3 regions of the Allobosea sp. 2KB_26 genome follow, and region 1 is predicted to be linked to each of the others. Evidence: riboswitches for the same ligand, from Rfam matches in the RefSeq annotation. Region 1 holds a riboswitch; each other region holds the start of a gene.
The links. Region 1 has a riboswitch for cobalamin ahead of metE (5-methyltetrahydropteroyltriglutamate--homocysteine S-methyltransferase). Riboswitches for the same ligand answer to the same signal wherever they lie in the genome.

Region 2: it holds a riboswitch for cobalamin, as region 1 does, so the genes downstream of both, AB4099_RS24215 (CbtB domain-containing protein) here and metE (5-methyltetrahydropteroyltriglutamate--homocysteine S-methyltransferase) in region 1, are expected to answer to the same signal.
Region 3: it holds a riboswitch for cobalamin, as region 1 does, so the genes downstream of both, AB4099_RS20080 (TonB-dependent receptor plug domain-containing protein) here and metE (5-methyltetrahydropteroyltriglutamate--homocysteine S-methyltransferase) in region 1, are expected to answer to the same signal.

What each region holds. Positions count from the first base shown of each region.
Region 1 is NZ_JBFRHE010000006.1:238,406-248,224, forward strand. It holds gene AB4099_RS18495 (MacB family efflux pump subunit) at 1-704, shown strand, start outside; gene AB4099_RS18500 (ABC transporter ATP-binding protein) at 708-2,570, opposite strand; gene AB4099_RS18505 (ABC transporter ATP-binding protein/permease) at 2,644-4,371, opposite strand; gene AB4099_RS18510 (ChaN family lipoprotein) at 4,368-5,261, opposite strand; gene AB4099_RS18515 (hypothetical protein) at 5,254-6,003, opposite strand; gene AB4099_RS18520 (TonB-dependent hemoglobin/transferrin/lactoferrin family receptor) at 6,118-8,388, opposite strand; cobalamin riboswitch at 8,668-8,892, shown strand; gene metE (5-methyltetrahydropteroyltriglutamate--homocysteine S-methyltransferase) at 9,002-9,819, shown strand, end outside.
Region 2 is NZ_JBFRHE010000010.1:220,165-229,983, forward strand. It holds gene AB4099_RS24190 (D-2-hydroxyacid dehydrogenase) at 1-613, opposite strand, end outside; gene cobD (threonine-phosphate decarboxylase CobD) at 699-1,706, opposite strand; gene cbiB (adenosylcobinamide-phosphate synthase CbiB) at 1,718-2,698, shown strand; gene cobO (cob(I)yrinic acid a,c-diamide adenosyltransferase) at 2,802-3,413, opposite strand; gene cobU (bifunctional adenosylcobinamide kinase/adenosylcobinamide-phosphate guanylyltransferase) at 3,427-3,951, opposite strand; cobalamin riboswitch at 4,092-4,274, shown strand; gene AB4099_RS24215 (CbtB domain-containing protein) at 4,313-4,492, shown strand; gene AB4099_RS24220 (CbtA family protein) at 4,505-5,245, shown strand; gene AB4099_RS24225 (DUF1636 family protein) at 5,295-5,684, shown strand; gene cobW (cobalamin biosynthesis protein CobW) at 5,689-6,738, shown strand; gene cobN (cobaltochelatase subunit CobN) at 6,742-9,819, shown strand, end outside.
Region 3 is NZ_JBFRHE010000007.1:213,814-223,632, forward strand. It holds gene AB4099_RS20075 (ABC transporter substrate-binding protein) at 1-374, opposite strand, end outside; gene AB4099_RS20080 (TonB-dependent receptor plug domain-containing protein) at 371-2,314, opposite strand; cobalamin riboswitch at 2,435-2,635, opposite strand; gene ccoS (cbb3-type cytochrome oxidase assembly protein CcoS) at 2,653-2,829, opposite strand; gene AB4099_RS20090 (heavy metal translocating P-type ATPase) at 2,826-5,033, opposite strand; gene AB4099_RS20095 (FixH family protein) at 5,039-5,563, opposite strand; gene ccoG (cytochrome c oxidase accessory protein CcoG) at 5,598-7,034, opposite strand; gene ccoP (cytochrome-c oxidase, cbb3-type subunit III) at 7,036-7,923, opposite strand; gene AB4099_RS20110 (cbb3-type cytochrome c oxidase subunit 3) at 7,927-8,082, opposite strand; gene ccoO (cytochrome-c oxidase, cbb3-type subunit II) at 8,094-8,858, opposite strand; gene ccoN (cytochrome-c oxidase, cbb3-type subunit I) at 8,870-9,819, opposite strand, start outside.

The sequences.
Region 1 (9,819 bases):
GCCAGGATCCGATCGGCAGCGTCATCCTCATCGGCTCGGTGCCGAGCCGGGTGATCGGCGTGATGCGGCGCCAGCAGAGCGGCTTCGGCGCCAGCCAAAACCCGCAAGTCTTCCTGCCCTACACCACCGTCCAGGGCCGTTTCCTCGGTGACGTCTCGCTGCGCAGCATTACACTGCGCGTCAATGACGACACACCGATGGAGGCAGCGCAGAGCGCTGTCACCGAGCTGTTGACGCATCGCCACCGGGCCCAGGATTTCTTCATTCAGAATCTCGACGACATCCGCCAGGCGATCACCAGCAACAACGCGACCTTCGCGCTGCTAATCGCGTCAATCGCGGTGATCTCGCTACTGGTCGGTGGTATCGGTGTGATGAACATCATGCTGGTCTCGGTGATCGAGCGCACCGGTGAGATCGGCCTGCGGATGGCCGTGGGCGCGCGACGGGGCGACATCCTCCAGCAGTTCCTGATCGAGGCCTCTCTGGTCTGTTTCATTGGTGGTGTGCTCGGTATAGCGCTGGCACTCGCCGTCGGCGCCGGCTTCGGTCTGGCCGGCTCGCCGGTGCGGTTCATCTATTCCGTCGAGGCCTTCGCGACCGCGATCGCCTGTTCGACGTTGATAGGCATCGGCTTCGGCTTCCTGCCGGCGCGCAACGCCGCGCGCCTCGACCCGGTCGAGGCCCTGGCCAGAGGCGCCTGAGCCTTACTGGAAGGCCGCGGCCTGCAACGCGAACAGCTCGGCATAGCGCCCGCGCAGCGCGATGAGCTCGTCGTGGTTGCCGCTTTCGAGGATGGCGCCGTTCTCCAGCACGAGGATGCGGTCGGCCATCCGGACGGTCGCGAAGCGGTGCGAGATCAGCAATGCGGTTTTCGCCTCACTCAGGTTGCGGAAGCGTTCGAAGATCTCCGCTTCAGCGCGGGCATCCAGAGCCGCGGTGGGCTCGTCGAGGATCAGGATGGCTGCGTCGCGGAAATAGGCTCTGGCAATCGCGATCTTCTGCCATTCGCCGCCCGAGAGATCGAGCCCACGCGCAAAGACGCGGCCCAGCATCTGCTCGTAGCCCTCCGGCAATGTCTCGATCAGGGGATGGGCGAGGCTCTTCCGTGCGGCCTCGATGACGCGGGGTCGATCGCCGAGACCGGCGACGCGCCCAACGCCGATATTCTCTGCGGCGGTCATGTTGTAGCGCACGAAATCCTGGAAAATGGCGCCGACCTGATGCTGCAGGTCGGCGATGTCGATATCGCGCAGGTCGATGCCGTCGACGAGGATGCGGCCCTCGTCCGGTTCGTAGAGCCTGGTCAGCAGCTTGACGATCGTGGTCTTGCCCGCGCCGTTTTCGCCGACAAGGGCAAGAGTTTCTCCGGCAGGAATCGTGAAGCTGAGATCGCGCAGCACCCAGGCATCCTTGCCGGGATAACGAAAGCCGACCTTGTCGAAGACGATGCTCTGCCTCATCGGCGCGGGAAATGGCCGTGGATTCAACGGTGCGGCCATGCTCGACCGGAGATCCATGAACGAGAAGAAGTCATTGAGATACTGGGTCTGCGACGCGATCTGGGTCAGGCCGAGGATCAGCCGCTCGAACAGGCCGTTCAGCTGCAGCAACGACCCGGCGAGAAAGGTGAGATCGCCAATGCCGAGTTCACCCTTCAGGGCGCGCCAGGCGATGACGGCATAGGCCGCGTAATAAGCCAGGGAGGCGATCGCTCCGAACAGACTGCCCCAGAGCGTGCGCCGCGCCGCAAGATCGCGATTGCCGCGATGCACCTTGTCCGCGAGTTCGGCAAAGCGGTCCGCCAAGTAGGCGCCGAGCCCGAACAGCTTCATCTCCTTGGCGGATTCGGCCGCCGAACCGACGATCTGGATGTATTCCATCTGCCGGCGCTCAGGCGTGACCGAGACGTTCAGCCCATACCCCTTCGCATTGAAATGCGCTTCACCGGCAAGCGTAGGCAGGAGTGCCAGCAACAGCAGAATGATCAGCAGCGGCGCATAGGAGAAGAGGCCGACGACAAACAGGATGAGGGTAACGAAGTCCTGAGCCTGGCTGAGCAGGGAAGTCAGGAGCTGGTTACCCATGAAGCGCTGGGTCCGAGCACGTTGCAGCCTGTCCTGCGCAGCGCTGGCCTCGATGTCGCGAAGATCCAGGCTCGCTACCTGCTTGATGAGCGCGACGCCGAGCGCGTTGTCATGCCGCTCGGTCAGCACTCTTTCCACGAAGGCTCCGATACGCGCGAGCGCGTTTGCGGTGGCGACGAGCAGGAATTCGAGCAGGAGCCAGCCGGCAACCGTGCTCAGGCGCCCGCTATACACCCAGTCCGCCAGCGTCGGTCCCGGAGCGGGCGAGGCGGTCTGGAGGATGATCTCGTCGACGATCAGCTTCCCGATGTAGAGCACGAGCGGCGGCTGAGCGGCGCGCAGCAGGCGCAAAGCGATGATCGTGGCCGACAGCGCGGGACTCGTCTGCCAGAATGAGTGCAGCAACCGGGGCAGCAGGGCCAAGGTCCGGAAACGCTGGCGTAGCGCTGGCCCCAACCCGGCGGTGAACGAGGCGGTGGTCATCTCGAAATCTCTGATGGAGCCGCAACGATCGGGACGCTGCGGCAAAGGGGCCGCTTTGGCGGAAGAAGTGCCTCTACACGCTCGCCTCGGCGCTCGTCAGAGACTCCCGCGCGAGGGCGTCTCGTCTCGACAGGCGGATTGCGTGACAGTCGTCCAGGCCCAAGGGCGGCCGGTGCGCGATCAGGATGAAAGTCGCCAGCGGCAAATCCTGGCGCAAGGTTGCGAGCAGATCGCGTTCGGCCGCCGGGTCGAGCGCACTGGTTGCTTCGTCGAGCACGATCCAGTCCGGCTTCTGGAGATGGATGCGGGCGAGCGCCAGGCGCTGGCGCTCGCCGCCGGACAGGCCGCGGCGCGCGTCGTTCCAGGCCGGTTCGTCGATTTCCCAAAGCTGGGTCATGCCCACAGCCGCCAGCGCTCGCTCATAGTCCTCGGCCCGATGGGTCTCAGGGGAGGCGGGATAGGCCAATGCTCCCCGTAGCCCGCCGAGCGGCAGGTAGGGCTGCTGCGGCAGGAAGGCCATTTTGGCATCCGGCCGTTCGATTTGACCGGTGCCATGCCGCCACAGCCCGGCAAGGGCCTTCACCAGGGCACTCTTGCCGTGTCCGGAGGGCGCCGAAATCCAATACGTTCCGCCTGCTTCAAGCCTGATCTCGGGCAGGGGCTCAAGCGCGCGGCCGTCGGGGACCCGGAGGGCGACATCCCGCAGCAGGATCCGGTTGTCCTGCCCCGTGACGAGCGCTGGCCGCGGCGTGTCCACGTTGTCCTCGGCCACCCCAAGGAAATGGCTCAGGCGGCTGGCCGATGCCGCGAGCTCGGCAAGATCGCGATAGGAGAAGATGAACCAGGAAAGCGTCGTCACGACGTTCTGGAAGGCCGAGCCGATCTGCATCAGCCCGCCGAAGGTGACGCGCCCGGCCAGGAATGCCGGCAACGCAAGAAAGAGCGGGATGCGCAGGACCGTCTGCATATAGGGCCTGGTGAAGCAGCCGAGGATCAACTCGCGATTGGCGAGGCCGCGCCAGTTCTGCATGATCGCGCCGAAGCGCTCCGAGAGCAGGCGGCGTTCAGCCGCCTCGCCATTCGCCAGAGCGACGGCCTCGACATGCTCGCGCAGCCGCGTCAGTGCGAAGCGGAAATCGGCTTCGCGGCGCTGCTGCTCGAAGGCGAGGGATTTCAAAGGCTTGCCCAGCCAATGCGTCAGGCCGCTCGAAATCGCGACGTAGAGCGGCGCGGCCCAGACCATGTAGCGCGGGATCTCGACCGCGATGCCGCCAACCGTGAAGGCGAGGGGAAAGGTCGAGAGCGACCACAGGATCGCGACGAAGGAGACGAGCGCGACAATGTTGGTGATGAGCTCGATCGCCTCGCCGGTGAGCTTGTCGACGAAGATACGGCAGTCTTCGGCGATGCGCTGGTCGGGATTGTCGAGGCCGTTATCCGTGCGGTCGCGCAAGTGCCAATAGGACTTGTTCGCGAACCAGCGGTCGAGCGCGGCTTCCGTCAGCGAGCGGCGCCAACGGATCTGAAGCATCTTGCGCAGGTAGCTGCCGCTCAGAAAGAGCGTCACGCTGATTGCGATGAGCCCGAAGAACACTGCGATCTGGCGGAGCGTCGCATCGACATCGAGCTTCTGCAGAGCATTGTAGAAATCGGCCGTCCAGGCGATCAGGCGGACTGAAACCTGGACGCCGGCCAATCCGAGCCCGAGCACGAGCGCGAAATGGATCAGTCCGGCTCGCCCGCCCGGCCCGCTGATGCAGAGCCGGGTCAATAGCGTGATCTGGGAGATGATCTTGGTCACGAAGAGGCCTTGGGCGAAGGACGCCGCGGCGAGGGCGGCTCTGGCGTGTCGAGCCTGAAGATTGCGTCGCCAATGCCCTTCAGGCTTTCCTGGTCATGGCTGGCGCGGTCGGTCGGCAGCAGGACGGCCAGATCATCGATGCCGAGATCGCGGAGCTGATAGGGCGTGCCATGGCCGTATTCGAGATGGCCGCGCCCGATGATCCCGATGACGAGCGGCTCGCCTTCCGCCCTTGCCAGATAATCGGCGATGCCGCAGGCGAAAGCGCGATCCCAGGTCTGCTGGGCTCGAATGAAGCGATCGAAGCGGTCCGGCTCCATGGCGCGCGGGCGATCCGGTCCGGCGAAGCCGCTCATGATTCCGGCGAGATAGCGCCGGTACCCCTCCGTCGCGGCGGCAGCCGGCGTCACGCCATCGCGCTCATCGACCGGGATCGCATCCCAACCAATCTGGCCAACGCGTGTGACCAGTGGCCGATGGCAGTTGAGCGCGAGCATCGGCACGCGCTGCTGCCGGCAAAAATGGAAGAGCGGCAGGTAGAGCTCGGGATCGAAACCCCAGACCTGTGCCCATTCCGACCGCTCCAGGAAGGTCGCGGTGTCCATCTCGCCCTCGACCCAGGCATCGAGCACCGGCTGGATCCGGCGCGGGAACATCTCGAAGCCGACCGCCATCTGTGGTCGAAGCGCGTGCAGGAACGCCGTGACATGGAGCTGCCAGCGATGGATCTCGGCGATGTCGTGACTTTCGCCGAGCAGTACGACGCGCTTCCGTGCCATCGTCCGCATCAGGTCGTGCTGGGCAATGGTCTCTCCGGTCTCCGGCGAAAGCCAGGTCGCGCGCCGATGAGCCAGGGACGCGGATCCGGCGCTGAGTGACGGCTCAGCCATGGGCGTTGCCGAGCGGAACGCCCTTGAAGGCTGCGGCCGGGCCGCGCAGCACGAGGCCGAACGGCTGTCCGTCGACATCGCGCGCGGTAAGCGCGACCCCTGAATCGGCCTCCTGCCGGTGCCAACTCGCAACTGCGCCTGCGCGCAGATGAAGGTGGAAATCGCCCTGCATGATGTTGACGAAACCCATGGCCGGCTTCGGCTCCGGCAGCGCTCCTTCCCAGTGCTGGGCCAGACCCGGCTTCGTGAAATCGATCGAGACCGGTACGGCATTGCGCAGGATCGCGGCGAAGGTCGCGGCGCCCAGATCATCCTGCGGCACATCAGGCGATCCGCCACCGGCAGCACTTTCGCGCTCGACCGGCTCCAGCGCTTCGCCCGGGCCGAACGGGGCAAGGGCCTTGTCAAAGAGCTCCAACCCGTCGAGCCCGATCAGGCTGAACAGCACCTCGCCGGCAGCGTCCTGGCACTCGAGCCTGGGCAGCACCCGGTCGCGCATCTTGCTGGTGCGGTCCGCGACCAGACGGGTCACGACCGAAAGATCGAGCGTGCTGTCGTGGAACTCGCCAGTGAGGCGCGCCTTGTTCGCCTCGATGGTGACGGCACCGACCGCGCCCATGCGCTCATGGGTCGCGCCGCCGGAGCGTGCACTCAGCATGACGCGGCCCATCGCGGGCAGGCCTGCCAAGATTTCGGCGGGAGGCTGTTTCAGCAGTTCGCGAGGATGTGTGGTGTTTGTCATCGGGGGCTCCAAGGGAAAGAGGCGACGCTCCGGGGTCTCGGTCAGAGCGTCGCGTGACTGGCCGCGCCTGTCACAGCTGCGGTCCGTCAATGGGTGGCGCTGCTTCGTTGCGCCTCAGAACTCGACCGAAGCGGCCAGCTTGAATGTGCGGCCGGGCGCGGTCTGCAGCTCGAGCGGCGTGGTCGCGGCGACAGCGGCCGAAGCCGGAACCTTGTCGAAATTGTAGACGTTCGAGAAATAACGACGATCGAAGATGTTTTGCACGCCGCCGCGGACTGTGATGTACGAGGTCGGCTTCCAGTTCAGGAAGGCATCGAATACCGAGTAGCCCGCCGGCTTGAAGATCGTCGGTGCGCTGGCGCGGGTGACACCCGCTCCGAAGGTTCCGATGATTTCGGCTTCCAGACCATATTCCGGCATCAGGTACTTCAGGCCGGCCACGGCGGTCAGAGGGGTGATCGAGTTATAGGGCGTCGTCAAAGCGCCAGCATCGGCTTTCTGCGTACCGTACTGGTAGCTCACCGCGACATTGGCGAGCCAGCGCTCGTGGAATTTCCACTCGGCCGATGCCTCGATACCGGAGATCTTTACGCTCGACAGGTTGCGATAGGTCAGATCGGTCGTGCCGGGAATCGTCGCGAAGTTCTGAATGAAATCCTTGTAGTCGGCATGGAAGACGCCGACCGAGAACCAGCCATTGTCGAAGCGGCCGCGAATGCCGCCTTCGTAGGAGTTGACGCTCTCGGGCTTGAGATCCGGGTTCGGGATCAGATTCTGAGTGCCCATGGGCAGCGAAGTATAGAGCTGCTGCGCCGTCGGCATCTTGAAGCCTTGGGCGTAGCGGGCATAGAGCGAATAGGTCTCGTCGAGCTTGAAGATCGTGCCGACCTGCGGGATCAGCTTGTGCGACTCGATCTCGCGCGGCGCCTTGCCCGGCACGATGACGTAGCCCGGTCCAATGCTCGGATCGATGTTGTAATTGGCATGGCGGACGCCCGGCGTGATCGTCCAGCGACCGTTCAGCAACTCGATTTCGTCTTGCAGATAGAAATCATAGCGCGTGGTCGTCGCGTTGGCGAAGTTGAAGCCGCCTGCGATCGTCGTGGTGGTGACGCCCGTCGACATGTTCCGGACGTCGTCGCGACGCTCATAATCGGTCTTGGTGATGTCGCCCTGGAAACCGTAGGTCAGCCTGTGGAAGCTCGAGCCGAGTGCGAAGCTCGACTTGGCCTGGATATCGAGCTGGGAGAATTGCTCGGAGTAGTCGAGGAAGCCGCGGGTGAAACGCTGCTGGTTGTTGGTCTGCGTCTGGTAGCGATTATTGGTGACCTCACGCTTCTGCGGCGAGAACGATGCCTGCCAGCGGATCGAGTCGAGGAAGCTCGCGCCGACATCCCATTGATGCTCGAAGGCGATGCGCTGGCGCGACTTCACTTCGTCTCGGATATAGGGTCCGTTGCGGAGGCCAGACGCGAGGACATTGTAGTCCCATAGCTGGTTTACCTTTGAGCTGTTATCGAAATACTCGCCGGTCAGCTTGAACGTATGGTCTGTCGTCGGCGAGAAGACGATCTTGCCGAAGGCGTTCCAAACCGTGCTGTCGAGCGGGTTCAGCGTGTCGCAGCCGAGATAGCGCAGGCTCGGCACGGGGCAGCCCCAGCGGCCGCCATCGGCCCGGGCACGGCTGAGTTTGGCCTCCTCCGCCGTCTTCTGGCTCAGGCCGACAATGGCTTCGAGGGCAGGGGTGAGCCTGAAGGCTGCGATGCCGGTCTTGGTGAAGGAGCGGTCGAAACTATCATACCCGGCATCGAGACGTACGGCATACGGCTTGTCCTTGCCTTTCAGCAGGTCCTGGGGATCGAGCGTACGGTAGGCGACGATGCCGCCCAGAGCATCGGCGCCCCAGAGCACGGAGCCCGGGCCACGCACGATCTCGACACTCTTCAGGAAGGGCATCTCGACGAAGTTGCGATTGCCATCGGTGATGCGTTCGATCACCCGCGATCCATCGACCTGCATCTGGACGCGGTTTCCGCCGACCCCGCGGATCGTGAAGCCATCGAGGTTGCTGAACGGGTCGGTGCCGCTGGTCAGGCGGTTGACGCTGACGCCGGGCTGATAGCGCACGAGGTCCTGCATGTCGCGCGTCATGCGCTCGTCGAGTTCCTGCCGTGAGATAACGTTCACGACGCCGGGAACATCGAGAGCCTGCTTCTCACCACGTGTCGCCGTGACCGTAATCTGGTCGAGCGTGAACGCCGGTGACGCACTGCCGCCATCCGCGATCGCTTGAGAGTAACAAATCGTGCTTTGAAGGATTGTAAAAAGGAATGCGGCTGAAAAATATAGTTTTGATTTGTTCTTCATTGGAAGACCCCAGTCCATTTGCGGGTGGATGTAGTCCGCCGGTACTAGGATTCGCAATTGTAAATTTAACACAGTGCTTTCTGATGCGCTTTTGTCGCGCGAACTACATTTGCAATCTGTAATAGATATAGATTCTAATTATTCTACTTTAGCAGCCGCGCGGGAACTTCTTGCCCCGCATCGTCTGCGCGCAACCATGGAACATCCCGCAGTCGTAGCAGGGCCAGTCGACACAGATAGCGACATGGAGACATAAAGATGTCTTTATATTTCCATTGACTGCGGCGAGCATTTGGACCTAGGTTGGGCTGTCGTGGTTCTCCGGGTCTGTTTGCCCGGAGCTAAGAGGGAAGCCGGTGCGTCGAGGTCGCTATTGACCTGGGCAAGGCCGGCGCTGCCCCCGCAACTGTAAGCGGTGAGCCGCTGTCCAAGATGTGTCACTGAGGCCGGCAAGGTCTCGGGAAGGCCGGACAGCAGCGATGACCCGTGAGCCAGGAGACCTGCCTCGACGAACTGAACGTCCTCGGGCGGGGTGTCCCGGTGGAGCGCTTTGCGATTGCGCAGGCTCTTCGCCGGCGGAATCCCGGACGCGTCCGCTTTGGCCTTTGCTCCCAACTTTTGGGGTAAGCCTATGTCATCTTCACTTCCTGTCGCGACCCTTGGGACGCCGCGCATTGGTCCGCGTCGCGAACTCAAGCTCGCTCTCGAAAGCTATTGGTCGGGCAAGTCGACCGAAAAGGACCTGCTCGACACCGCCGCCGCCCTGCGCGCCGCCAACTGGGCCCGCCAGAAGGCACGCGGCGTCACCGTCATCCCGTCGAACGACTTCTCGTTCTACGATCAGGTGCTGGACACCAGCGTGATGGTCGGCGCGATTCCCGAGATCTATGGCTGGAAGGGTGGTCCGGTCGGGCTGCCAACCTATTTCGCCATGGCGCGAGGCGCGCAAGGCGAGACCGAGCCGCACACCTCCTGCGGCCATGCCCACCACGACCACGAGCATTCCCACGGCGCCCCTGCGCAGGAAATGACCAAGTGGTTCGACACCAACTACCACTACATGGTGCCGGAATTCGCGACTGGACAGCGCTTCGCACTGTCCTCGCTCAAGGCGGTCGACGAGTATCGTGAAGCCAAGTCACTCGGCTACGACACCCGCCCCGTTCTGCTTGGGCCGGTCACCTTTTTGAAGCTCGGCAAGAGCAAGGACGCCAGCCTCGATCCGCTCTCGCTGCTCGGCGAGTTGCTGCCGGTCTATATCGATGTGCTGCGCCGCCTTTCCGCCAACGGCGCTGAATGGGTCCAGATCGACGAGCCTTGTCTGGTGCTCGATCTCGACGAGGCCGCCCGCGACGCCCTGCGCCGGACCTATGCCACCATCGCCCATGCCTTGCCGCAGCTGAAGGTCATGCTGACGACCTATTTCGGTGGTCTCGGCGACAATCTCGA
Region 2 (9,819 bases), on a different contig from region 1:
CGGCGTGCAGCAGAACCTCGCTCAGCTTGTCCGGCGTCACGATCGCATCGATGCCGGGCTCGGGGTGCTCGCTGCGGCGCACGCCGATGATGCGCAGCCCGAACGCCGCAGCCAACCTCGCCAAACGCAGGCCGATCCGTCCAAGGCCGACAATGACCAGCGTCTTGCCGCCAAGCTCGTCCTCACGCCGGGCGCGATCACCGATCATCGGCCGCCAATGCTTCGCCATCTGGTTGTCGCGGGCGAGATGAATCTGACGGGTAAGGCCGAGGATGAGCGCCATGGCGTGTTCGGCAACGGCGCGCTCATTGCCCCCTTGCGCACTGGCGAGGCGAAGGCCCGCCGAGGCGAAGGCGGGCTTGTCGAACTGATCCGTGCCGGCGCTGATCGACTGGACGAAGCGCAGGCGCGGGCAGGCAGCGATCAGTTCGTTGCGCCAGAGACCGGAGACGACGAGGACATCGGCCTCGGGAGCACGTGCCCTAAGCTCGTCCAGGCCGCGGACCTCGAAACTTTTCGCCGCGCGCTTGCGCGTCGCGAACTCGGCACCGAGCTGGTAGGCGGCATGGGCGAAGCCGATCGTGAGTTCGCGCTCGTGAGGCCAGGACGTCATTCCGTTCTCCCCTTTGGTGACGGCTGGAGCTTAGTGGCGCGAGGCGGCGCCGTCCCGGGCGTCTTGCACTCACGCCCCATGTCGCTCAGGCAGGCGGGAAGGATGCCAGTGCATCCTTGAGCCGGGTCCATTCCGGCACGCCTGCCGGCAATCCGAAGCGCAGCCAGCCGACATTGTTCTGGAAGCGGCGGACATAGATGCCGTTGCGGCCGAGATGGGCAAAGAGCGCGACCGCGACGGGTGTCGCCAGCAGCCGAAACAGGGAGGTTCCGCCGACGACCTCGCCGCACGTTTCCAGCAGCGAGTCGAGCCGGCCAGCGTCCTGTGTGCGAGCGGCGGAGGTCGCCGCCAGCCAAGCTACATCACCGAGCGCCTGCGCCCCGAGATGAAGCGCGGGGCCGGCCACCGCCCATGGACCCAGCGCGTTGCGCAGGATCTCCGTCAGGCGTGGCTCGCCAATCGCGAAGCCGAGGCGCAGGCCCGCCAGACCATAAGTCTTGCCGAAGGAGCGCAGCACGATGGTCGCCGGAGGCAGCTCCGGGATCAAACTCGCCTCGGGCATGAAATCGATGAAAGCCTCGTCGATGACGAGCAATCCGCCACGGGTCGCCAGGCTTCGGGCAAGCGCGGCGAGCTGCTCCCTCCCGATCACCCGTCCATCGGGATTGTTCGGGTTGACCACCACGACCACGCCAGCGTCGCCGACATCGTCGAGCCTTTCGATCTCGTGGACGGCCCGGCCGGCCTTGCGCCAGGCGAGCGCATGCTCCGCATAGGTCGGGCCCAGCACGGCCACCGCTCCCGCGCTTGCAAGCCGCGGCAACAGCTCGATCAGGATCTGGGTGCCAGGCGCCGCGACGATGCCGGCCGCTGCGGATACGCGATAAGCCTGACGCGCGGCAGCAAGCAGTGCCGCCTCGTCCCGCGCTCCCGGCAGACGCTGCCAGAGGCTTAACGGCAGCTCAGGAACCGGATAGGGGATTGGATTGATCCCGGTCGAAAGATCGATCCATGGCTCGGGCGCCTCCGGGAACAGCGCCTTCGCCTGTGCCAGATCGCCGCCATGCCAGACCTTGCCCGCCGCCTCAGTCATTCCCGCCCCGCATGAGCCTGTCCGATTCCCTGCCGCTCCTCGCCGCCGCGCTGATCATCGAAGCGGGATTCGGCTACCCCCAGGGCTTGTATGCGCTGATCGGCCATCCCGTCACCTGGATCGGTGCGCTGATTTCCCGCCTCGATCGGACGCTCAATCGCGAGAGCGACTCGTTCACCATGCGCAAGGCGGCCGGCGGCCTCGCCCTCGCGCTATTGCTTGCCGTCGTCTTCATCGTCTCATGGGGGCTGACCCTGCTCTGTCGCGGCCTCGGCCCGCTTGGCTGGCTGCCGCTCGCACTGCTCGCCTCCAGCCTGATCGCACAGCGCAGCCTGCACGACCATGTCGCACGCGTCGCCGAAGGGCTGGAGCGGGATGGCCTCGCCGGCGGTCGCGCGGCCGTTTCGATGATTGTCGGCCGCAACCCCGAAACTCTCGACGAGGCCGGGGTTTCCCGCGCCGCGATTGAAAGCCTTGCCGAGAATTTCTCGGACGGGATCGTCGCCCCTGCGCTCTGGCTCGCCGTCGGCGGCCTACCCGGCGGCGCGCTCTACAAGGCAATCAACACCGCCGATTCGATGATCGGCCACAAGACACCGCGCCACCTCGCCTTCGGCTGGGCGGCGGCGCGTCTCGACGACCTCGTCAACCTTCCGGCCTCTCGCCTCACCGCGCTGCTGCTGACCGCAGCCGCCGCACTCGACCGAACGTCAGACCCCAGCAATGCGTGGCGAGCTGTCCGACGCGACGCCCGCCATCATCGTTCGCCCAATGCCGGCTGGCCGGAAGCCGCGATGGCGGGTGCGCTCGGTCTCCGGCTGGCGGGCCCGCGCGTTTATGGCGATGTCAGGGTCGACGACGGCTGGATGGGGGATGGCCGGGCGGAAGCGGGCGCGGCGGATATCCGGCGGGCGCTCGCTCTTTATCGGAGGGCGTGTCTGCTCCTGTGGGGGCTCGCGATTACAGGCGCCTTCGCCGCGCTCGCCTTGTAGATCATCGGACCGGGCATCGCATCCGGACCGATGATCTCACCTTCTGTGTTTGCATCGGCTGTCCCGAAAGCCGCGATCCACTTTTCGGGCCGATGCTTGAGCCTCAGAACTCGATCCCGGCCTGTGCTTTCACGCCCGCTGCGAAGTGATGCTTCACCAGCGTCATCTCGGTGACGAGGTCGGCAACAGAGATCAACTCGGGCTTCGCATTGCGGCCGGTGACAACGATATGCAGATCAGGGCGCCGGTTCGCCAATGTCTCGACCACCTCCGCCAGCGGCAAATAGTCGTAGCGCAACGCGATGTTGAGCTCGTCGAGAACGAGCAGGCGTATCTCCGGATCGTCCATCAGCGCCTTCGCCTTGGCGAAAGCGCGCTCGGCGGCGGCGATATCGCGGGCCTTGTCCTGCGTCTCCCAGGTGAAGCCCTCGCCCATCGTGTGCCAGACGATGCGATCGCCAAAGGCGTCGAGCGCCTTGCGCTCACCGGTCGCCCAGGCGCCCTTGATGAACTGCACCACCCCGACGCGCCAGTCATGGCCGAGAGCCCGCAGGATCAGACCGAAAGCGGCGGTCGACTTGCCCTTGCCAGGCCCCGTATTGACGATCAGGAGCCCCTTTTCGATCGTCTTGGCGGCGACCTCGGCATCCTGCACCGCCTTCCGCTTTTCCATCTTGGCCTTGTGGCGGGCGGCCTCGTCAGCATCGATTGTCATCACAACTCCCTGCTCATTTCACCTGCATCGGCAGACCCGCGACCATGAAGATCACCCGGTCGGCCCGCGCCGCAAGCATCTGGTGCAACCGGCCCGCCTCGTCGCGGAACCGCCGGGCGAGCGCATTATCCGGCACGATGCCGAGCCCGACCTCGTTGGAGACCAGGACCACCGGGCCTCGTGCCGCGAGGCAGGCCTCGACCAGTTCGCGGCTCGCAGCCGCCACATCCTGCTCCGCCAGTATCACATTGGTCAGCCAGAGCGTCAGGCAGTCCACTAGGATGGGCTGCCCCGCGGGAACCGCGCGGATCGCCTGCGCCAGGGCCAGCGGCGCATCGATGGTCGTCCAGTCCTGCGACCGGCGGGCGCGGTGCTCGGCAATCCGGGCGCGCATCTCCTCGTCGTAGGCCTGCGCCGTGGCGAGATAGGTCCAGGGCGCCGACACCATCTCGATCAGGGCCTCGGCATGGCGGCTCTTGCCGGAGCGGGCGCCGCCCAGAACGAGGGTGAGAGGGGAAAGGATCGCTGCCACTGCCAAAATCTCAGCCCAGGGAAGATCAGCCTAAGGAATGGACATGCCGAGGGAAGCGAAGCAAGCCGGGATGGGCCAGAGGAGATCGCATCGCTTCACTGCGCTCGCAATCACGATCGCTGCATTGCACAGCACCGTGCAGATGGCTAATGATCATCCCTGACGGTGCCTCTGCAAGGAGGTGAAAAGGGAACGCGGTGCGATACCGCGGCTGCCCCCGCAACTGTAAGCGGCGAGTTTCGCGCCATCGGCCACTGGGATTGTCCCGGGAAGGCGGCGAGAGATCCGGACCCGCGAGCCAGGAGACCTGCCGTCAGCGAGTGATGCAATCCAGCGGGCTGCCGGCGGGGTGGCCAAGGAGACCGAGATGACGACGAATACGGCTTCGATCACCACCCAGGCCAGCGCCTCCGAGCGCGTCAAGGCTGCCGCAGCTGCCCTGGCACTCGGTGCAGCCCTGATCTTCACCGTCGGCTTCGCCCATTCGACCAGCGTACACAACGCGGCCCACGACACGCGCCACACCCTCGCCTTTCCCTGCCACTGAGGGAATCGCAACATGGTCAATCGTGTTCTCACGGTCAGTCTTCTGGCCGGGCTTATGGCTGGGCTATTGGTTGCAGCACTCCAGCATGTCACCACCACGCCGCTGATCCTCAAGGCGGAAACCTTCGAGACGGCGCTGCGGGCGGCCGAACTGCAGCACGCCAGCTTCACCGGCGATGCCAGGATCGTCCTAGCCCATGGCGGCCCTGACGCGGCAGACCACGCCGAGTGGAAGCCGCAGGACGGCTTGCAGCGCACGGCCTTCACCACCATCGTCACCATTGCGACCGCGATCGGTTTTGCCGCCCTGCTGCTCGGCGGCATGATCGCCGCAGGCGATGCCATCACCGAGCGGACCGCACTGATCTGGGCGGCGTGCGGGTTCCTGGCCTTCGGCCTCGTGCCCGCAACCGGGCTCGCACCCGAGCTGCCCGGCAGTGCGTCAGCCGAATTGCTTCACCGCCAGACCTGGTGGATCGCCACGGCGCTCGTCACTGCTGGCGGGCTCTGGGTCTTCCTTCGGGCAGAGGCCCCCTGGTTGCGGGCGCTTGCCGTGCTGGCGGTGCTCGTGCCGCATCTGATCGGCGCGCCACATCCCGCCGCTCCGGAGAGCAAGGTCCCAGCCGAAATCGCGGCGCATTTCGCCGCGCTCTCGCTCGCCCTCCAGGCCGCCCTCTGGCTCGCCACCGGCTTTGCCGTCGGTGTGCTCTGGCCCTGGGCAACGCGCCGTGCCGCCGCCCCGGCCAGGGCCTGACGCTGAGCGCGATCCCCCCGGGATCGCGCCGGGAGCAAGGAAGCGGCCCATGCCCGAAGGCAATGTCACCATTTTCGTCTGCGTCGCCTGCCGGCGTACGCGGGCGGACCTGCCGGAGGGGTACGATCAGCCCGGACTGAGCTTTGCCGAAGCGCTGCGTGAACGCATCGCACGCGACGGCGGTACGCTTCCGGTCGAACCTGTCGACTGCCTCGCGGTCTGCAATCGCCCCTGCACCGTCGCCTTGGCGGCGGACGGGAAATGGACCTATCTGATCGGCGACCTCGACACCGACGCCCATATCGACGAAGTCGTCGGCGCAGCTGCGAGTTTTGCAGCCAGCACGAACGGTATCGTTCCCTGGAAAGAAAGACCCGCCTCGTTCCGCAAGGGCGTGGTCGCGCGCGTACCGCCTCTCCCGGTGCGCCAACAAGGATGAGACCATGAACGCTCCCCAAGCCCGCTCGCTGGGCAAGATCCCCTGCACGATCATCACCGGCTTCCTCGGTGCCGGAAAGACCACGCTGGTGCGTCACCTGCTGGAGAATGCCGGGGGCAAGCGCATCGCTGTGCTGGTCAACGAGTTCGGCGATCTCGGCTTCGACGGCTCCTTCATCGCCGGCTGCGGGATTTCCGGCTGCACCGCGGAGGACATCGTCGAGCTGCCGAATGGCTGCATCTGCTGCACCGTCGCCGACGACTTCGTGCCGGCGCTGGAAAAGCTGCTGGACCGGCCGAACCCGCCGGAGCACATCCTGATCGAGACGTCAGGGCTTGCGCTGCCGAAGCCGCTGGTCAATGCCTTCAACTGGCCGGCCATTCGTTCGCGTGTCACAGTGGACGGCGTTATCGCCGTGGTCGACGCGCCGGCGGTCGCGGATGGCCAGTTCGCGGATGATCCGGACGCTCTCGCCGCGCAGGCGGCGCAGGATGCGGCGGTCGGTCACGACAACCCGCTCGAAGAGGTGTTCGAGGACCAGATTCTCTGCGCCGACCTGATCCTGCTCAACAAGAGCGATCTCGTCGATACGGCCGGTCGCGAACGCGTCAAAGCCGAGATCGCCGCGCATCTGCCGAAGGCGATCAAGATCGTCGAGACGGCCCATGGCAAGGTCGAGCCCGCCCTGATCATCGGCCTCAACGCGGCTGCCGAGGCCGATCTCACTGGGCGCCCCTCGCATCACGAGAGCGCCGAGGACCACGACCACGACGATTTCGAGAGCCTCGACTTCGCTCTCGCCGCCGCAACCTCGCCTGAGGCCCTATCGGCCCGCGTTGCCAGGGCTGCGGAGGCCGAAGGCGTGCTGCGCCTGAAGGGCTTTGCCGCGATTCCGGGCAAGCCGATGCGGCTCGTCGTGCAGGGCGTCGGTCGCCGGGTCAGCCACCATTACGACCGCGCCTGGGCGGCCGGCGAAGCCAAGGATGGCCGGCTCGTGGTGATTGGCCTGAAGGGATTTGACCGCAAGGCCGTGGAGGCCGCCCTCGCGGGCTGAGCCATGCACCTCCTCCCCTCAAGCGAGATCAGGCTCGACGACGGCGAAGACGCCGTCGATCTCGCCCTGCCGCCGGGGGATGTCCTGGTGCTCTCCTTCGCCGACAGCGACCTTTCGGCGCTGGCGGCCGCGGCTGGCACGAGCGAACTCGCTGTCAGGCTTGCCTCGCTGCGCTGGCTGAAACACCCGCTCTCCGTCGATTTTCTCGTCGAGAAGACGGTGGCGCATTCGCGCTTCGTGCTGGTCCGCTGTCTCGGCGGGCTGGACTACTGGCGTTACGGCATCGAGCAGCTTGCGGAAATCTGCCGACGGGCCGCGATACCGCTCGTCGTCCTGCCCGGCGACGACCGACCGGACGAGCGTCTGGCCGAGTACGGCACCGTCGAGCCGCGTTTGGCGGCGGAACTTCTCACCTATTTCCATGCCGGTGGCGGTGCGGAGAATATGCGCCGACTGCTTGGTCGAGTGCATGCGCTCCTTCGCGGGGAAGGCGATGCGTCCGACCTCGCCCCCATCCCCCTGCCCTCGCTCTTCGCCCTTGGTGCGGGCGGTGCTCCGCTCGCATGGCGCGAAGCGCTCGCGCAGCGCCCCGTCGCGAACGCGCTGGTCCCGATCCTGGTCTATCGCTCCAGCGTCGCCGCGGGAGACACCGCCATGGCGGAGGCCATCGCGGAGGCGCTGAGAGCGCGGGGGCATGCCCCGCTGATCCTGGCCCTGACGAGCCTGAAAGACCCGGCGGTCACGGGCGAACTCTCAGCCCTGATCACCGCACGCAAACCAGCCGCCATCATCACCACCACCGCATTCTCGGCCCGCGACGGCGCGGATTTCGTGCTGGATGCCGCCGACTGCCCGATTTTGCAGGCCGTTCCCGTGAGCAGCCCGCGCGATGCCTGGGAGGCCTCGCCACGCGGACTGTCCGGAACCGACCTCGCCATGCAGGTGGCGCTGCCGGAATTCGACGGGCGGCTGGGCGCGCTTCCCGTGGCTTTCAAGGCCGAGACGACGGACGATCGGACCGGCCTGACGAGCCGCCGGCTGGTTCCTGATCGCGATGGTGTCGCTGCCCTCGCCGATCTCACCTCGGGCTGGATCGCGCTGGCCGGAAAACCGGCCGCCGAACGCAACCTTGTCCTGGTCATGTCCGACTATCCGGCGCGCGGAGGGCGGGCCGGCTTTGCAGTCGGGCTCGATACGCCGGCCAGCGTCGAGGCCATTCGCGAGCTGCTGGCCAAGACCGGATACGATATCGGCCCCTCGGAACGGACCGCCATCCCGGGCGAACCCAGGGAGAACCGGGATGGTCACCTCGCTCACGGCGACGACACGCGTTTGATGCAGGCGCTGACGGAGGGGCCGGCAGAGTTTGCAGTCCCGCTCGCCGAGTATCGCGCCTGGCTCGCCGCCATTCCCGGCGCGGCACGCGGGGCACTCATCACGGCCCATGGCGAACCCGAGGCGGACGGCGCCTGCGACGGCTCGGCATTCCGTTTCCGTGTGGTCCGCTATGGCCGTCTCACCATCGCGCTGCAGCCCGCTCGCGACACAACACCCGACCGCAAGGCGCGCTATCACGACCCCGACGCGCCGCCGGGCCATGCCTATCTCGCCTTCTATCTCGGCCTCAGGCAGTTTGCTGACGCCGATGCCCTCATCCATCTCGGTACGCATGGCACGACCGAGTGGCTGCCCGGCAAGGCAGTGGCGCTCTCTGCAAGCTGCTGGCCGCGGCTTGCGATTGGCGGCCTGCCGTTGATCTACCCCTATGTCGTCGATGACCCCGGCGAGGCGGCTCCTGCCAAGCGCCGGCTTTCGGCCGTGACACTCGGCCATCTCCCCCCCGAACTGGTCCATGCCGATGCCGCCGGCGAAGTGGCGCTGCTGCGTGATCTCGTCGAAGAATTTTCGCAGGCGCAGGTCCTCGATCCGCGCCGCGCCGAGATCGTCGCCCGCGAAATCCGGGAACGAGCCGAAGCAAGCGGGCTGGCGGAGGCCTGCGGTGTCACGCCCGATCTCGAGATGGCGAGCGCTCTGAGTCAGCTCGACGCGCATCTCTGCGACATCGCCGAACTGCCCTTCCGCGATGGGCTGCATGTCTTCGGACGGGCTGCACATGATCCCGTGTCATCCCGCAATGAGTGCGACAACCTTCTGCGCGCGCTGGCCGGGCGGTTCGTTCCGCCCGGCCCTGCCGGCTCGCCGCATCGCGGGCAGAGCGATGTCCTGCCGACCGGCCGCAACCTCTCGACGCTCGATCCGCGCGCCATCCCGACCCGAGCCGCCGCGCGCCTCGGTGCCCGCGCCGCCGCGTCGGTGATCGCGCGCCATCTCCAGGATCATGGCGATTATCCGCGCCGGATCGTGATGGATCTCTGGGCCTCGCCGACCCTGCGCTCGGGCGGCGAGGACATCGCGCATGCGCTTGCGCTGATGGGCATCGCGCCTCTCTGGGATCATGCCTCGACCCGCGTCACCGGATTTTCCGTCGTTCCGCAGGCCAAGCTCGATCACCCGCGCATCGACGTCACCATCCGTATCTCCGGCGCCTTCCGCGACACATTCCCAGGTCAGATCGCCCTGATCGACGCCGCCGCGCGCGCTGTCGCCACGCTGGACGAAGCCGATGAGTGGAATGAGCCGGCCGCGGCCCGCCGGCGCGGCGAAGACGTCGCGCGCATCTTTGGCCCGGCACCCGGCCGCTTCGGCGCGGCCATGGCCGACCGCGCGCTCGATGGGCAATGGGAACATCGCGGCGACCTTGGCGCAGCCTATCTCGCGGCCAGCAGCCATGCCTTCGGTGGTGCGGAGGGCCTCGCCAGCGCCGATCCCGGCTTCGCACATCGCGTCGCCAGGGCCAACGCCTTCGTGCATGTCAGCGACACGGCGGGGCGCGACATTCTCGAAGCGACCAGCGCGGCCGATGTGATCGGCGGCTTTGCGGCGGCGGCGCGGGCGCTCGGAAGCGAGGCTGCGCTCTACAGCCTGGACAGTTCCAACCCGGAAGAACCGAAGGCGCGCACCCTGGCCGAGGACATTGCGCGCATCGTCCATGGCCGGCTCTGCCACCCGCGCTGGATCGCC
Region 3 (9,819 bases), on a different contig from region 1:
CGCGGCACCCCGAATTCACGGACGGGCACGCCGGCCTTCTTCAGCAGCGCGACCGTGCTGCGCGTCGTGTAGGCGCCGGCGATGATCAGGTCGGGCTTGTAGCTCAGCACCTCCTCCACCAGGCCGTGATTGGCCGGGATGGTCTGGGCCATCTCGGCCATGTTGGCGTTGCGCGGGTCCTGGGAGAGCCAGGTGACTGAAGCGATGCGCTCGCGCTCGGCGAGCCGCAGCACCAATTCGTCCGTGCACATGTTGAGCGAGACGATACGGGATGGCTTTGCCGGGGTTTCAGCGGCCGGCAGGCCGCCAAAACCGAGCAAGAGGCCGAGCGCGAGGGCGCCGCCGGCCATCGCGCGGGCGGCCCAGCCCTTCACAGCGTTACCTTCAGGCCGCCATAGGCGCCCAGACCCGGTACCAGGAAGCCGACCGGGTTCTCGTAGCGCCTGTCCAGCAGGTTATCGATGCGGCCGAATACACTGAGCCTGTCCGTCGCCTTGTACTCGGCGGCGAGGTTGACGATGGCCGCGCCCGGCGCCCGCATGCGCGAGATCGAGAAGTCACGGTTTCCGTCGACGCGCTCACCCACATAGATCAGCGTCGCCGAAAGGGTGAGCTTGTCAACCGGGATCCAGCTCGCTGTCACGCTGGCCTTGTGACGGGGACGGCGCAGCAGTTCCTGTCGGGCGATGTCGTCCTTGGCGATGGTGAAGGTGTAGTCGGCCCGCACCTTGAACTGCGGCGAGATTTCGAGCGCGGCAAAGGCCTCGACGCCCTTGGTCGTGGCCTTGCCGATATTGGCATAGGAGTTCCGCGCCACGTTGGTGACGATCAGGTTCTCGATGTCGTTGTGGAAATAGGTGGCGCCGAACCGGACCTTGTCAGCGAGCAAGGGCTGCTCGAAGCCGAGATCCCAGCCGCGGCTTTCCTCCGGCTTCAGGTTGGGATTGCCGAAGAAGTTGAAGGCCGGTCGAGAATCGCTGAAGCGCTCGCTCAGGGTCGGGGCCTTGAACCCCGTGCCGTAGCTCGCCTTCAGCTTGGTTTCGGTCCCCGGCACGATATAGGCTGGCGCGAAGCGATAGGTCGTGTGGCCGCCAAAGGTCTCGTCATCGTCGTAGCGGATGTTCGAGACCATGAAGAGCCGGTCGCCGAAATTCGACTGCAGTTCGGCAAAGGCGCCCGTATTGCCGTTGGATGCCGTGAGCGCGCGGGTTTCCAGCCGCTCGCGCTCGTATTGCAGGCCCATCACGAGGGTCTGGCCCTTCATCAGCTCCAGGTCGCCGCGCCAGTCGACCTTGGTGCGTTCGCCGAGATTCTCCGTCGGCAGGCCGAGGATACCAATCGCATTCGGCGTGCGGCCGGTGCGGTCCTGATTGCTGTAGGACAGGCCGAAGCGATTGACGAAGCGCCCACCAAGCGGATCCCAGACGACCTCTCCGCGGGTGAAGGCCTGCTTGTAGTCCTGGCTGCTGCGGAAGCTGCTGGGCGTGCTCGGAAAGCCGGAATCGCCGGTGAAGAGCAGGTAGCCGTCAGTGTAGCGGCCGACCCAGTTCAGAGACAGCGTATCGGACAGCGCGACGCCGAACCGGGCCGAATAGGTCCAATTGTCGTAGGAATTCGGGTTGATGCGGCGCCCCGGCGGCACGAGCCCGGGAGGCGTCACCGGGGTCGAATCCGATTTGAAATGGGCGATGCTGAGGGCGTAGTTGAAGCGGTCATCGCCGCCGCTGAGGCCGACCGACTGGTTGAAGGTGCCGTATGAGCCGGCCTCGGCGCGGGCTGTCAGCTTCGGCGGACCCTCGCCACGCTTGGTGGTGATCGAGATGACGCCGCCCAGCGCGTTGGCGCCGTAGAGGCCGCTTTGCGGTCCGCGCAGCACTTCGATGCGCTCGATGTCGTCGGTCAGCAGCGAGCCGAAATCGAAGGAGCGGTTCGGGGTCGACGGGTCGTTGGCCTCGATGCCGTCGATTAATACCTTGACGTGGTTGGAGTTAGTGCCGCGGATGAAGACCGAGGTCAGCCCGCCCGGCCCGCCGGTCTGCACGATATTGAGGCCGGGAACGGCGGCGAGCGCCTGCGGCAGGGTCCGGCGCTGCTCGCGCTCGATGTCACCGGCAGTGATGACGGTCACGGAATTGGCGATCTCGCGCGCTGGCGTGGGTCGCGTCGTCGCGCTGACGACGATTTCGTCGAGGGCAATCGAGCCGGTGGCTGACTGGGCCGAGGCCTCTCTGGCGGGGAGGGAGCCGGCGGAGACAAGGAGCGGCAGGGTGATGAGCAGCCGGCTGCGCCGGGCAACCTTGGGAGGACGGATCACGATGGGACCTCGGGCGTTGACGTCTGTGGCACGTCACCGCGAACGCGAGGCCCCGTCCGCTGCCCTTAGCCAGCGTGCAGTTCAACAAGCGATCGAAACACCCCGTCCGAACGTGTTCGCGTGTGACCACGGCTGACGGCAGGTCTCCTGGCTCGCGGGTCGGTGCCTTGTCGCCGCCTTCCCAGGTCCGAGGGCCCCAGTGGCGTGTGGCGAAAGGCTCGCCGCTTACAGTTGCGGGGGCAGCCACGGCATTGAATGGCGAACCATCCGCACCGCGTTCCCTTTTGATCCCCTAAGGGAACCGTCGCTGGCGAGGTAAGGCCGGAATGGCCGCTGCGTCAATGATCGTTGGTGCGGGTGTCCCCAGGCGAACGCAGGTCGTCATCCCTCAAAATGCGCCAGCTCGGTCCCTCGAGATCGCTGAACTGGCCGGTGCGCATGCACCAGAAGAAGGCCGCCAACCCCAGCAGTCCGAGACCGAGCGCCAGGGGGAACAGGATCACCAGGATATTCATGCCGCCACTCCCGTATTCTGCCGCGGCAGGCCGCGTCCCGCGCGCAGCGCGTTGAGCGTGACCACCAGTGACGAGCCCGACATCGCGACGGCTGCGACGAGCGGCGTCGCGAAGCCCGCGACGGCAATCGGCACCGCGACGGCATTGTACAGCACCGCAAACCAGAGGTTTTCCAGCATGAGGTTGCGCGCCCTGCGGGCGATGCGCAGGCTGTCTGCGACCGGCATCAGGCTGTCGCCGATGAAGACGATGTCGGCCGAAGCCTGCGCCAGGTCGGTCGCGCTGATCGGCGAGATCGAGACATGGGCCTTGGCAAGCGCCGGAGCGTCGTTGAGCCCGTCGCCGATCATCAGCGCCTTGCGCCCCTTGGCGCTGAGTCGGTCGAGCGCCTTGAGCTTCTCGTCGGGACGCAGGCCGGCTTCCGCCTTCGTGATGCCGAGGGCCGAGGCGACCGGCGCGACAGCTTCGCTTCGGTCGCCGGAGAGAATGCGGATCTCGAGGCCGAGGCCGCGCAGCGCGGCGATACAGTCGCGCGCCTCCGGCCGGATCTTCTGATCGACCGCGAAGACGGCGCATTCATTGCCATGGCGCCAGGCGATCAGGGAGGCTGCGGGATGGCGCGCGGCGACGATGGCGGCTTCGGCCCCGGCCTCGCAATAGGTGACGCTGCCGAGACGGGTCTCGATCCCATCCACGATCGCGCTCAGGCCTGCGCCGTGATTCTCGCTGACATCGCTCGCAGGAGCAGGATGGCCGGCGGCACGGGCGATGGCGCGGGCGAGGGGGTGGCGGCTCGCGGCCGCCAGCCTGCCCGCCGCCTGCAAGGTTGCGGCATCGATCTCGGCGCCATTGACCAGATCGGGATCCGGCAGCGTGAGGGTGCCGGTCTTGTCGAAGACAGCGACATCGGCTTCGGCCAGGCGCTCCAGCGCGTCGCCCTGCTTCAGCATGACCTTGCGCCTGAACAGGGCAGAGGCGGCAACGACCTGCACAGCCGGAATCGCCAGCCCCAGCGCGCAGGGGCAGGTGATGATCAGGACGGTGATGGCGATGATCAGTGCTTCGGGCCAGGGCAGACCGAAGGCCATCCAGCCCAGCAGGGTCGCGAGCGCCGTGGCGTGGACGAGAGGGGCGTAGAGCCTAGCCGCCCGATCCGAAAGCTTGACATAGCGCGAGCGGCTTTCGACCGCGCGCGCCATCAGGGCATCGATCTCGTCGAGCAGGGTGCCACTGGCTGCGGCCTCGACCTTGACGGTCAGGGCCCCGGAGAGGTTCACGGTACCGGCATAGACCTGCGCGCCGGCCATGACGGCATGCGGCAGGGTTTCACCGGTGACGAGGCTCTGGTCGATCTCGGAGGAGCCGGTCTCGATGATGCCATCGACACTGACGCGCTCGCCCGGCTGGATCAGGACGCGGTCGCCGGGCACGATGGCCGCGATCGGCGTCACCATCGCCTCGCCATTCGGCAGTAGCCGGGTCGCGGTTTCCGCCTTCAACGCAGCAAGATTGCCAGCGAGGTCGCGCGTGCGGCGGCGCATCAGCTGGTCGAGATAGCGCCCGATCAGCAGGAAGAAGATCAGCATCACCGCGCCGTCGAAATAGGCATGCTCGGCGTGGTTCCAGGTCACCACCACCGACATGCCGAGCGCGAGCACGATGCCGAGCGTGATCGGCACGTCCATGTTGACGGCGCCGGCTCGCAGAGCCCGGAGCGCACTCTCGAAGAAGGGGCGGCCGGCATAGGCGGCGGTCGGCAGGGCAATCAGCGCCGAGAGCCAGTGAAAGAAGTCGCGCGTGACCGGATTGATGTCGCTGCTATTGCCCGACCAGACCGAGACGGAGAGCAGCATGATGTTCATCGAGGCGAAGCCGGCGACGCCGAGATAGCGCAGCAGCCGCCTTTCCTCGCTTGTGTCGTCATCACGTCCGGAGGCGGGCAGGAAGGGGTAGGCCTTGAAGCCAAGCCGGGAGAGGCGCTCGATCACGGCCTCTGGGCGCAGTGCGCCCTCCGTCCATTCCACCGTGACGCGCTTCAGCGCGAGATTGACCCGGGCGCTGAGGATACCGGTCTCATGGGCAAGGCCGTTCTCGATCGCGTGCATGCAGCCGGCGCAGCGGATGTTCTCCACCGCGAGTTCCATGCCCGCGACCCCGCTTTCGCGATGGCGGACGAAGACGGAGAGATCCTGCTGCGCGGCCACGCGATTCACTCCTTCAGCATGATGCGGCTGCGAGAGGAGAAGGTCGGGTCCCCATCGCGCTTCGCCTCGACCACCAGGGTCCAGGCGCCGGCATGCAGTTCCGGCACCGTCGCGCCATAGTGGCCCGGGGCTGTTTCGGTCAGCGTCATGCTGCGGTCCTGCTGCCGCGTCGCCGGGTGCTGGAGCTTCGCCTCGACTGCGAGCCCTGTCACGGCTGCGCCCGCCTTGTCCTTCAGCGAGAGCGAAACGACCGCGTCGGCGCCGGCACGCACGACCTCACTCTGGGCCAGCCAGCCGCGTGCGGCCTGGGCCTGCATGCGCGCGATCTCGCTGTTGAAGCGCTGGCTGGTCTCGTAGGCGCTCTTCACATCGGCGCCGGGCATCGTCCGGATGGCCGAGACCATCATCACGCCATTGACGCCCGCGACCACGATGAAGAAGCCGATCATGCCGAAGAGCACGGCGCGCCCGCTGAGCTCGAAAGGCCGGCGCCGAGCTGGCGCCGGTGGGGATGGAAAGTCGATCGGCATGATGAAGCCTCCGCAACAGGTCATGATGCGTTCTCTAGGGAGCGATGAAATGATCCCCGGCGGTCACGACCTCGCCAGCGAACAGGTCGGAGGCGGTGAAGGTGATCGTCTGGGATTTGTCGAGAGGAATGCCGGCCGGCACCGTGACCAGCGCGCGGATCTCGCGCGAGGAATCGGGATCGACCGTGATGATCGGCCGAAGATCGGCTGTCGCCTGGGTCCCGATGGTCTCGACCCGGATGCCGGGCACGCCGGCGACGGTGAGTGCGAAGGGGCGGGAGTCCGGGCGTTTGTTCAGCAGGCGGATGGTGTAGGCGTTCCGGATCGAGCCGTCGCTGAGCGTCACGAAGAGCGGGGTGCGCTCGTGCAGCACCGAGATTCCCGCCGTGCTGCGGGTCGCGAGCTGGTAGATCATGGCTCCGCCGACGAGCCCGATCAGCACGGTGTAGATCAGGGTGCGGGGGCGGATCAGGCGATAGACCGGCTTCTGGCCGGCGATCCGCCGCTTGACGTTGTCGTCGGTGTCATAGGCGATCAACCCGGCCGGGCGGTTGATCTTGAGCATGACCGTATCGCAGGCATCGATGCACAGGCCGCACTGGATGCAGTCCATCTGCGAGCCGTCGCGAATGTCGATTCCGGTCGGGCAGACTGCGACGCACTGGAAGCAGTCGATGCAGTCGCCTGCCGGCTCGTTGGCGGCGCGCCGGCGCGTGGCCTGCTTGACCGAGACGCGCGGATCGCCGCGATCGTAGCGATAGGTGACGTTGAGGGCGTCGTCGTCGGTCAGCGCCGCCTGGATGCGCGGCCAGGGGCACATGAAGGTGCAGACCTGCTCGCGCATGATCCCGGCGAGGGCGTAGGTGGTGAAGGTCAGGATGCCGATCCAGACATAGGCCGAGAGCGGTGCCGTGAAGGTCGCGAGTTCCCGCACCAGTGTCGGCGCATCCGCGAAATAGAGCACCCAGGCGCCGCCGGTCCACCAGGCGATGACGAGCCAGATCAGGTGCTTGCCGGTCTTCCTGGCAAGTTTGTCGGCGGTCCAGGGACCCTCGTCGCGTTTCATCCGTTCGCGCCGGTCACCCTCGAAGGCGCGTTCGACGGCGAGGAAGAGGTCTGTCCAGACCGTTTGCGGGCAGAGATAGCCGCACCAGACCCGGCCGGCGACCGCATTCATCAGGAACAGGAAGAAGGCGGCCAGGATCAGCAGGCCGGTGAAGTAGTAGACCTCCTGCGGCCAGATCTCGATGAAGAAGAAATAGAAGCGGTTATTGGCGATGTCCGCGAGCACGGCCTGGTTCGGCAGGTTGGGGCCGCGGTCCCAACGCAGGAAGGGCAGGAGGTAGTAGATGCCGAGGCAGAGGACGAGGATAAACCACTTGGCGCGCCGGAACGGGCCCGACACGCTCTGTGGGTAGACCTTCTTCGACGGCGCGAAGAGCGGAGCGTCTTCGCTTTCCGTGAGTGCCATGTCATTGGCCTCCGCCGAGCGAGTGGACGTAGACGGTCAGCGCCTTGATCGTGGTCGGGTCGAGACGCTGGCCCCAAGCGGGCATGACGCCGTTGCGGCTGTTGGTGATGGTCTCTGTCACGGACGCGAGATCCATGCCGTAGAGCGAGATGGCGTCGGTCAGGTTCGGAGCGCCGAGCTCCTGATTGCCCTTGCCGGCAGGCCCATGGCAGGCGGCGCAATTCTCGGCGAAGAGCTTGCGGCCGAGCGCGAGGTCAGCCTTGGGTTGCGTCGACAGTCCGGCCAGTTCGCGCACATGGTTGGCGACGGCGCTGATCTCGTCCTTCTTCAGCATGCCTTCGCGCCCGAAGGCCGGCATCTGGCTGACGCGGGTGTCGTTGTTGCCGGCGACGCGGATGCCGTGCTGCAGCGTGGTCTGGATCGCGGCAAGCGAGCCGCCCCAGAGCCACTCGTCGTCGTTCAGGTTGGGGTAGCCCTTGCCACCGCTGCCGCCGACACCGTGGCAGGCAGCGCAATTGTCGCCAAAGGCGGCCTTGCCCTGTGCCATTGCGACGCGAAACAGCGCGGGGTCGGCCTTGATCTGCTCGAGCGAGGCATCGGCGAGGCCGCTGGCCAGCGCGGCCCGGTCCTTGCGCATGATTGCGAGATCGTCCTCGATCTCCTGTCGCGAAGCATAGCCGATGACGCCCTTGGTGGCGTCGGTCAGCAGAGGCCAGGCCGGATAGATGACCCAATAGCCGAGCGACCAGATGATCGTGGCGTAGAAGATGCCGAGCCACCAGCGCGGGAGCGGCGTGTTGAGCTCGCGGATGCCGTCCCATTCATGGCCGGTGGTCGATTGGCCGGTGGCGGCGTCGAATTCCGAGGCAGGGTCGTGATGCTTGTTCATGGCTCAGTCCTCCCGCAGGGGAGTGTGGGCGGCCTCGTCGAAGCGCGCGCGGTTGCTCGGCCAGAGCGCGTAGAGGCAAACGGCCAGGAAGGTGCCGACGAAGTAGAGAAGGCCGGCGGATTGGGCGAAGCCCGCGAGCCAATGGTAGGTCGAATCCATGGTGCCCTCGCTCAACGGATGTTGGCCTTGGTGTCGTAGAGCTTGAAGTCGACGAGCGTGCCGAGGACCTGCAGGTAGGCGATCAGCGCGTCGGCTTCGGTGATCCGCTTGGGATCGCCGTCGAAATCGCGGATCTGGACCTTCGGGTAGCGCGCTTCGAGTTCGGCCGCCCTCGGGTGGTCGGGCGTAGCCTGGGCTTCGAGGTCGCTCGCGGCCTGCGCGATCATCTCGTCGGTATAGGGCACGCCGCCGCCGCGGTTGGCACGCAGGTGATCGGCAATGTCCCCGAAATGAAGCTCGGTCTTCGCCAGGAAGGGGTAGCCCGGCATGATCGACTGCGGCACCAGCGCGCGCGGCTGGTTGAGATGGCCGAGCTGCCATTCGTCGGAATACTTGCCACCGACGCGGGAGAGGTCGGGACCGGTCCGCTTCGAGCCCCACTGGAAGGGCTTGTCGTACATGCTCTCGGCCGCCAGCGAATAGGGTCCATAGCGCTCGATTTCGTCGCGCAGCGGCCGGATCATCTGGCTATGGCAGTTGTAGCAGCCCTCGCGGACATAGATCGCACGGCCGGCGAGCTCCAGCGGCGTATAGGGCCGCATGCCTTCGACCTTCTCGATCGTGTTGCGCAGGTAGAAGAGCGGCGCGATCTCGACGAGACCGCCGACCGAGATCACCAGCAGCACACCGATGACCAGGATGATCGAGTTGGTCTCGAAGATCTTGTGCTTGAGCCAGAGCGACTTGCGCGGAGCCGGGTTTTCAATGCTCGACATCTGAGCGTTCCTTACTGCGCGGGGACGAGCTGCGGCTGCAGCGCATGGTCATCGCTCGGGGCGTCGACTGTGCCGTGCCTGACCGTCATCCAGAGATTGAAGGCCATGATCAGCGCCCCGGTCAGGAAGAGCCCGCCACCGAGCGCCCTGATGACGTAGTAGGGCTTCATCGCAGCCACGGTTTCGATGAAGGAGTATTCGAGGAAGCCGAGCGAGGTGTAGGCGCGCCACATCAGGCCCTGCATGATCCCCGAGACCCACATCGCCGAGATGTAGAAGACGATCCCGAGCGTCGAGATCCAGAAGTGCCAGTTGACGAGCTTCAGCGAATACAGCTCGCGGCGGTTCCACAGCCACGGCACGAGGCAGTAGATCGCGCCGAAGGAAATATAGGCGACCCAGCCAAGCGCGCCGGAATGGACATGGCCGATCGTCCAGTCGGTGTAGTGCGAGAGCGAGTTGACCGCCTTGATCGACATCAACGGACCTTCGAAGGTCGACATGCCGTAGAAGGCGAGCGAGACCACCATCATGCGCAGCACGGGGTCGGTGCGCAGCTTGTCCCAGGCGCCGGACAGCGTCATCAGCCCGTTGATCATGCCGCCCCAGGAGGGCATCCAAAGCATGATCGAGAAGGTCATGCCGAGGGTCTGCGCCCAGTCGGGCAGGGCGGTATAGTGCAGGTGGTGCGGGCCGGCCCAGATGTAGAGGAAGATCAGCGCCCAGAAATGGATGATCGAGAGACGGTAGCTGTAGACCGGCCGACCGGCGCGTTTCGGCACGAAATAGTACATGATCGCGAGGAAGCCGGCGGTGAGGAAGAAGCCGACCGCGTTATGGCCGTACCACCACTGGAACATCGCATCCTGGACGCCGGACCAGATGACATAGGATTTCGGTGAGAGGATCGAGACCGGCAGCGCCAGATTATTGCCGATATGCAGAACGGCGATCGTCAGGA